Regions from separate parts of the Pseudarthrobacter sp. TE9888 genome, predicted to be linked through region 1. Evidence: predicted binding sites of a transcription regulator. Region 1 holds the regulator's gene; the other holds the start of a gene.
What was found. Region 1 encodes HrcA, which represses chaperone genes, less so after heat shock. Its sites were predicted from a motif close to TTNGCACTCGNNNNNNNCGAGTGCNAA; they were not measured.
Positions count from the first base shown of each region.

Region 2: the regulator HrcA is predicted to act here: its motif matches at 1,741-1,767, upstream of ACZ9J7_RS03320 (Hsp20/alpha crystallin family protein).

Region 1 covers NZ_JBWBRD010000002.1:3,668,755-3,672,960, reverse strand. The annotation lists gene hemW (radical SAM family heme chaperone HemW) at 1-128, shown strand, start outside; gene ACZ9J7_RS17500 (DUF4870 domain-containing protein) at 165-575, opposite strand; gene ACZ9J7_RS17495 (DUF3097 domain-containing protein) at 697-1,548, opposite strand; gene hrcA (heat-inducible transcriptional repressor HrcA) at 1,719-2,732, shown strand; gene dnaJ (molecular chaperone DnaJ) at 2,818-3,945, shown strand; gene ACZ9J7_RS17480 (16S rRNA (uracil(1498)-N(3))-methyltransferase) at 3,948-4,206, shown strand, end outside.
Region 2 covers NZ_JBWBRD010000002.1:570,260-574,465, reverse strand. The annotation lists gene ACZ9J7_RS03330 (S9 family peptidase) at 1-1,225, opposite strand, end outside; gene ACZ9J7_RS03325 (hypothetical protein) at 1,434-1,631, shown strand; gene ACZ9J7_RS03320 (Hsp20/alpha crystallin family protein) at 1,842-2,264, shown strand; gene ACZ9J7_RS03315 (ADP-dependent NAD(P)H-hydrate dehydratase) at 2,478-3,416, opposite strand; gene ACZ9J7_RS03310 (histidine phosphatase family protein) at 3,400-4,206, opposite strand, start outside.

The DNA of each region.
Region 1 (4,206 bases):
ACCAGGTTGCCGGGCTCATTGCTGGCGGCCTGGTGGAGCCGGCCGCCGCTTTCCAGGGCCGCCTTGTCCTTACGCTGAAGGGCAGGCTCCTGGCGGACGCCGTGGTCCGCCGCGTCCTTCCGGACTGACGGCCGCCGGCGCGTCCAAGGGGAGGGCCCGCTCCGCTACTTGATCCAGCGCAGGTTGTACTGGTAGCGGTGCGGCTGGCCCTTGTTGACGTGGATCCCTGCGGCCACGGAGAAACAGGTCAGCGCGACCCAAATCAGGGTTGCGATCACGGCGAAGATGTTGCCCACGTAGGGAATGAACACCAGGATGTTGGCCAGGACGGCGGCGATGGTGGGGGGCAGGCTGAAGTTCAGTGCCTCTTTGGATTCCTGCGCGGTGAACGGCCCGCGGTCGCGGAAGATCAGGTAGATCAGCAGCGAGGGCACGCAGCCAAGGATCCCGCCGAAATGTGCCAGCGTGGCCCATTGGCGGTCCTCGCTGGCCGTGAGCGGCAGGGCATTGGCGGGGACGCCATGGTACTCGGAGCGGCCTTGGCCGTCCCTGTGATCACGTGCGTTTTCTGCCACAGTCTGTTCCTTCGGAGATGCAAGTGGTGCTGACGTCAAATACGGGTGCGGTGTGCAATACCCCTGGGAGAGCCGGCATTGCACTATCAAGAATACTGGCTCCGGGGGCAGTGTCCGCCCTTCAGGGCACGGTGAGGAAGTCGATGACTTCCTCAACCCGCCCCAGCAGCGATGCTTCCAGGTCGGCGTATGTGCGGACGGTACCCAGCAGTTTCTGCCATCCGAGGCCGATGTCTTCCTTGGTGGCGTGCGGCCAGCCGAAGGCTTTCAGGATCCCGGTCTTCCAGTCCTGTCCACGGGGCACGGCAGGCCACTTGTCGATGCCCAGCACCGCCGGCCGGATAGCCTGCCAGACATCAACGTAGGGGTGTCCCACGATCAGGACATTCCCGGCCGCGCCGGGGGAGGCCATAACGGCGTCGGCGATGCGGGACTCCTTCGAATCCGGAACGAGGTGGTCCACGAGGACGCCGAGCCGCCGGCCGGGACCGGGGTTGAAGCCGGCAACCGCCGCGGCGAGATCGTCGATGCCGTGCAGGGGTTCGACGACGATGCCCTCTACCCGAAGGTCGTCGCCCCAGACCTTTTCCACCAGTTCGGCGTCGTGCTTGCCCTCCACCCAGATGCGGCTTGCCTTGGCCACCTGGGCCCGCTGGCCGGCGACCCGGACAGAACCGGAGGCCGTCCTGCCGGCGACCGGACCGCCGGCAGCCGGACGTGGTGCCGGGGGCACGAGCCTGATGGGCCGGCCCTCCAGGAGGAAACCGAAACCCAGCTTGAAGGACCGGGACTTCCCGCGCCGGTCCTCCAGGGCAACCACGTGCATTCCTCCGGATTTTTCCACCCGCGTCACGGCACCCACCCAGCCTGACTGCACGTCCTCCAGCACCATGCCCCGCTCCACCGGCACCTCGGGCAATTCCGCTTTGGCCGGGGCGGATATGCCGCGGGGCCCCCAGTTTTGGTAATCCATGGATTCGATCCGCCTAGCGCTAGGTCCTCCGCACCGGAATTTCGCCCGGAGCGGTACCAATGCTAACAACGGGCCAAGGCATAATAGACTGTTAGCACTTAGGCATGTCGAGTGCTAACAAGGTGGCATCTGGCGGGGCATGGGCCCCGCACCGTGGATGGAGGTGGAGAGTGAGCGAGCCACGCAAACTGGAAGTGCTGCGGGCCATCGTGGAGGATTACGTCCACTCCCGCGAGCCGGTCGGGTCGAAGGCCCTGGTTGAGCGGCACCATCTTGGGGTTTCCAGCGCAACTATCCGGAACGATATGGCGGCCCTTGAGGACGAGGGATTAATCACGGCCCCCCACACCAGTGCAGGGCGGATTCCCACGGACAAGGGCTACCGCCTTTTCGTTGACCAGATCTCGGCGGTCAAGCCGCTCTCTGCAGCCGAACGCCGGGCCATCCAGTCCCTGCTTGAAGGCGCAGACGATCTCGACGACGTCCTGGACCGTACTGTCCGGCTGCTTTCCCAACTGACCAACCAGGTGGCTGTGGTCCAGTATCCGCACCTCAGCAAGGCCCTGGTGCGCCACATCGAATTCGTGCTGCTTGCCCCCCGCAAGGTGTTGGTGGTGCTCATTGCCAACAGCGGCAAGGTGGAGCAGCGGGTCATCGACGTCGGCCAGGACCTGGGCGACGACGCCGTGGCAGCACTCCGCACGCGTTTCCTCGCCGCACTGTCCGGGACGCCGCTGAGCCGGCTTGCCACGGCCCTTCCTTCCGTCGTGGCGGGCACGGCGCAGGCACACCGCCAGGCTGCGCACGCCCTGGCACTTGGCCTCGAGGGGCTGGCGCAAAACACCAGGGAGGACCGGATGGTCATGGCCGGGACAGCCAACCTGGCCCGGTCCAACGTGGACTTCCCCCTCAGCATCGGCCCCGTACTCGAGGCCCTTGAGGAGCAGGTGGTGATGCTGCGGTTGCTGAGCGAGATGGCACAGGACCACCGCGGCGTTGCCGTCAGCATCGGAAGGGAGAACCCCTACGACGGCCTGGCCGAAGCCTCGGTAGTGGCCACCGGCTACGGCCCGGACAGCGCCGCCAAGGTAGGGATCCTCGGCCCGACCAGGATGGACTACCCCACCACCATGGCCGCCGTCCGGGCAGTGGCCCGCTACCTTTCCAGGATTTTGGGGCCCTGACCCGCGCGGCCGGAGCATTCTCCGGCCGGGAACAAAGAGCCGGGCGCCCGACTGAACGCAGTACAACAAGGAAGAGATACGAACTTTGAGCAGCCACTATGACGTCCTTGGAGTCTCACCCGAAGCTACGGGCGAAGAGATCAAAAAGGCCTACCGCAAACTGGCCCGCACCCTCCACCCGGACGTAAACCCCGGTGAGGATGCCTCGGAACGCTTCAAGGCAGTAACTCACGCCTACGAGGTCCTTTCCGACCCCCAGAAGCGCCGGATCTACGACACCACGGGCAACGAGAACGGCACGGACAACGGCTTCGGCGGGGCCGGTTACGCGGGCCAGGGCTTCGCATTCCAGGACATCTTCGACACCTTCTTCGGCGCCGGGGGCACCTCCGGCCCGGCTTCCCGCGTCCGCCGCGGCCAGGACGCCCTCATCAGCGTCCGGATCGACCTTCGCGACGCCGTGTTCGGCGTGAACAAGAAGCTCGAAGTGGACACCGCCGTCGTCTGCCCCACCTGTGAGGGATCCTGCTGCCGGCCCGGCACGCACCCCGAGCGCTGCGACATCTGCGGCGGCAGCGGCCAGGTCCAGCGGGCCGTCCGCTCCATTCTTGGCCAGGTCATGACGGCGGCCCCTTGCGGCACCTGCGAAGGGTTCGGCACCGTCATCAAGGACCCCTGCAACGAATGCAGCGGCCAGGGCCGAATCCGCAGCCGGCGTTCGCTGACCATCAAGGTTCCCGCCGGCGTGGCCACCGGAACCAGGATCCAGCTCTCGGGGCAGGGCGAGGCGGGACCTGCGGGCGGCCCCGCCGGCGACCTGTACGTGGAAATCCGCGTCAACAATGACGCCACCTATGTGAGGGAAGGCGATGACCTTCACGCCACCTTGCACATCCCGATGACTGCCGCCGCCCTGGGCACCGACGTCAACCTGGAAACCTTCGACGGCACCCAGGACATCGACGTCAAGCCCGGAACCCAGTCCGGCGAGATCATCACCCTGCGCGGCCTGGGTGTCACCCACCTGCGCGGCTACGGCCGCGGGGACCTGAAGGTCCACCTCCAGGTGGACACGCCGGCCAAGCTCGACCCGGCGCAGGAGGACCTCCTCCGGCAGCTCGCCAAGCTTCGCGGGGAACAGATCACCGAGGGAAAGCTCGCCGCCAGCGGTGGCATGTTCGCCAAGCTCCGGGACCGGTTCGGTAACCTGTAGCGGTGAGCAATCCCGTCTTCTTCACACCCGCCGGCTCGCTGGCCGGAATGGTCCCTGGCGGCCATTTTGTCCTGGACGGTTCTGAGGCACGCCACGCCGTGACGGTCAAACGGCTGTCGCCGGGAGAGCCGGTGGACATCGTCGACGGCGCCGGCACCCGCATGACCGGAAAAGTCGTCGCAGCTGCCCCTTCCGGTCTCGAAGTGGAATGCAGCGCCGTGGCCACGGATGAAAGGCCGGACGTCCGGCTGGTACTGGTCC
Region 2 (4,206 bases), 3.1 Mb from region 1:
CCACACCGGCGGTGTAAAGCTCCTCGTCGAAAGCCGGTTCCACGGGCTCCTGCTGGGCGGGCGTGCCCAGGCCGGCCAGTCCCATCACCTGCACGCGTTCGATGGTGTCCTTGCGGATGGACACCACCAGGTGCGTGGCGGTGACGCCGGCGCCGTTGACCCGCACGTCGTCGGAATGCCCGACGACGGTCTGCCAGGCTTGCTCGGCCAGCGGCTTTTCCAGCTCGGCCGGGTCAGCCAGGGAGACCATCGAGTTGATGGCGCCGCGGTTGTGCGTGAGCAGGATGCGTTCCTCCCCGTCCAGCAGGAAGGGCTCTGCCTCGTACAGGACGCGCTCGTTGCGGGAAATCACCGTGGTGACGGTGCCGGCAGGATCGTCGAAGCGCAGCAGCCTGGTTTCGCTGTACTCCGAGCATCCGATCCCCAGCACCAGGTGGCGGCGGTCCGCGGAGAGTTCGAAGCCCAGCCACATGGCGGCGTCGTCCTCCTGGTACACCACCACGTCCTCCGACACGGGCGTGCCCAGGACGTGCGCCTTCACCTGGTAGGGGCGCCAGGAGTCGTCCACCACGGTGTAGAACAGGCGGGTGCCGTCCGGGGAGAACGCCACCCCGTAGAAGATGTTCTCGATGACATCCGGCAGCAGGCCGCCCGTGCGCAGGTCCTTGATCCGCAGCGTGAAGCGTTCGTCGCCGGCGTTGTCCACCGCATAGGCGTACAGGTTTCCGTCCACGGTGACCGCCGTCCCGCCAACGGAGAAAAACGGCTTGCCTTCGGCCTCCACGTTGCCGTCCAGAAGGATCTCCTCGCCCGGGATTTCCACCCCGGCCTCCACGGCCGGCGGCGTCCAGTCGGCCACCTTGTCCCCGGTGTCCTTTGCTTTTACCCGGCAGTGGATGCCGTACTCCTTGCCCTCCGTGGAGCGGCTGAAGTACCACCACCCTTCCTTGCGGTGCGGGACGGACAGGTCGGTTTCCTGGGTGCGGCCCTTGATCTCCTGGAAGATGGCCTCCCGGAGCGGTGCCTGGTGCGCGGTGACGGCTTCCTGGTAGGCGTTTTCGGCCCGCAGGTGCTCCACCACCTCCGCCGATTCCTTGTCCCGCAGCCACTCGTAGTTGTCCACGAAGGTCTCCCCGTGGTGGGTGCGCTCGGTGGGGATCTTCTTGGCGGCCGGGGGAGCCGGGACCGCAGTGCCGGCGGAATCCTGCAGGGAAGTGGAGGTCATGGATTCAATATATAGACCGCCTCCGGCAAGTCGGCAGGACGTTCGCTGACTGCGTGACTGGCCCAGGCGCCGGACGGGACTGGGCGCACGGTGGAAACCTCCCGCCGTCGTGATGGAGCAACCGGGGAGGGGAGGGTGGTTGCCGGCGGGGCGCAAGCGTAGGCTGGTCAGTTCAAGGCACATCCGCCCAGCGTGAGAAGGGAAGTTCATGACCATCCCGCCAGTGCACGAACCTGAGCCGTTTCCGCCGGAACCCGGCCCGGAGCCCACCTCCCCGGACCCCACCCAGCCGCGCCCGCCCGGCCCGCCATCCCCGAACCCGTTCCCCGCGCCGGAGCCCCCGGGCCCGCTGCCCGTCCCGGATCCAGGCCCGGCGCCGCTCCGCCCGGACCCCACCAGGGACTGACCGCCAACCTCGGAAATGGCCCTTCCACTGCCTGCTATGCACAGCTGGAAGGGCCCGTTTTTGTGCCCGCGGGGGCCGGAAAATCTTCCGGAATCCGCTGCTGGAAACCCTTGCGGACCTGGTCTTCCAGTGCTAAAAAATCTATATCAGCCACCATAGATCGGCTGATATGGGAATGATGTTGGACCATCTCTTACGAGGAGGGAAGCCATGTTGATGCGAACCGATCCGTTCCGCGAGCTGGACAGGCTAGCCCAGCAGGTCCTCGGCACGGCTGCACGCCCGGCGGCGATGCCGATGGATGCATGGCGTGAGGACCAGGAATTCGTCGTGGCCTTCGATTTGCCCGGCGTTACGGCGGACTCGGTGGACCTGGATGTTGAACGGAATGTCCTGACGGTGCGGGCCGAACGCCCGGACCCCGTGGACAAGGACACCGAATTGGTCGCCTCCGAACGGCCGCGCGGCGTCTTCAGCCGCCAACTGATCCTCGGCGACACGCTGGATACTGACCACGTCAAGGCCAGCTACGACGCCGGCGTCCTGACGCTGCGGATCCCGGTCGCCGAAAAGGCCAAGCCGCGCAAGATCGAGATCGAAACGAAGGGGGCAAAGCAGGAAATCGCCGCTTAGTTTCACCATAGGACCGGGAGGCGGGCACATCTGTTGACTGCCTTTTTGGGGCGTATCGCCATTCTGTGCACGCCACAGCGCCAGACAGCGCATCGGCAGCGTAGGCCTTAACCTCCCGCCACGGTGGCCCCCGGTTCCGGCCGGGGGCCATCCACGCGTCCGGGGACACGCGTCCGGGATCCGGCCGCCCGGCCCCGCCGCCGGGGCCTGCGTTCAGACGCTGAGTTCCAGCATCAGCGCGGGCAGTTCATCGGCCAACTCGCGGGCCAGGAATCCCAGCGGCCCCATCCTGCTGGCCAGCCGGTCCGCGGCCGCCGCGTGCAGGTGCGTACCCCAGCAGGCTGCCTGCGCGGCGGTGGTGCCGCGCGCCCGGAGCCCGGAAATCGCCCCCGCCAGCACGTCGCCGCTGCCGGACGTGCCCAAACCGCCGTACCCGGTGGTGATTTTCCACAGGGCTGGGCCGTCGGCATCGAGCCCCGGTGGCTTGCTGATCAGCCCCTGGCAGCTGACCACGGCACCAAACCGTTCAGAGATTTCGGCGACGTCCTTTTCGAGGTCCGCCACGTCCCGTCCCAGCAGGATCGCCGCTTCGGTGGGATTCGGCGTGAGGATCAACCGGCCGCGCCAAGGGTCCAGCTGGTCCTCCAGGTGCACCAAAGCGGCCAGTGCATAGGCATCGAGGGCGACGGCGGGACCTCCTTGGCTGCCGTCGGGATCGCCGGAGGTGCCGTCGCCGCCACGGCCAGCCTCGCGGCGAAGCATGGCCTGCAGCAGTTCGCCGGCGAGGTCGGGGTCGTCCAGCCCGGGCCCGACCAGCAGGGTGTCCGCCCGGTCCAGGTAGGAGGAGATGCCATCGAGTTCGGCCTTGACGGAGCCGCCGGACGTTTCCGGCATCGCGATGGCCCCGCATTCCGGTACCGCCACTCCAAGTTGTACGGCCACCGACTCCGCCACGGCCAGCGTAAGTTTCCCCGCTCCCGCACGCAGCGCCGAAACGCCTGCCAGCAGTGCCGCGCCGGGGGTGGAGCGGGCGCCGCCCACCACCAGCACCGAGCCGCGGGAATACTTGTCAGCGCCCGGTGCCGGCAACCGCCAGTCCCGCAGGAGCGAGGGCGTTACGGGGACGGGAGAGGAGTCACTGCGGCCGGACACTGGTATCTCCTCCGTGCTCCGTGACCGCGACGCCCTGCTCGGCCAGGTGGTCGGCAACATTGAAACTCTCCAGTGTCCACGGGCCCGCGCCGGACGGGCGGACGAACCGGGTCACCGACGCGTTGAGGATGGCTTCCCTGGCGGCAAGGTCCAGCAGCTCTTCTTCACTGAGCCCCTCCAGCACGTAGCGGAACAGCATGATCACGGCGTCGTGGCACACCAGCATCACCCGGTGTCCGTTGCCCAGGTTGTTCAACTCCGCCAGGACGGACCGGAGCCGCAGCGCCACGTCGGCCCAGGATTCCCCTCCGGGCGGCCGGTAGTACAGCTTGCCGAGCCAGTCCCGGCGCTCGGATTCCTCCGGGTAGCGGTTCTCCACTCCCAGCCGGGTGAGCCGGTCCAGGATGCCCAGTTCACGGTCCCGGAGCCGCTCGTCCGTGTGCACCTGCACCGGCCACCCGGCGGTTTCCACCGCGATCTCGGCCGTCTGCCGGGCCCGAGCATAGGGGGAGGACACCACAGCGTCCGGCCGCAGCTCCGCAGCGATCCGGCCCAGGGCGCTGCCCAGCGCTTTGGCCTGGTCCCGTCCCGTCCCGGACAGGTTCACGTCCGCATCGCGGGCGGGAACCTCGATGACCTCCACCCCGGCTTCCCGCGCCTCGGTGGCCGCAACGTTGCCTTCGCTTTCCCCGTGCCGGATCAACAGCAGCTCCACGGCCCCGGCCTCCTGGACTGCCTGGGTCAGGCCGTCGTCGTCCGCCGCAGCAGTACCCTTCGTCCGCTCATCCTT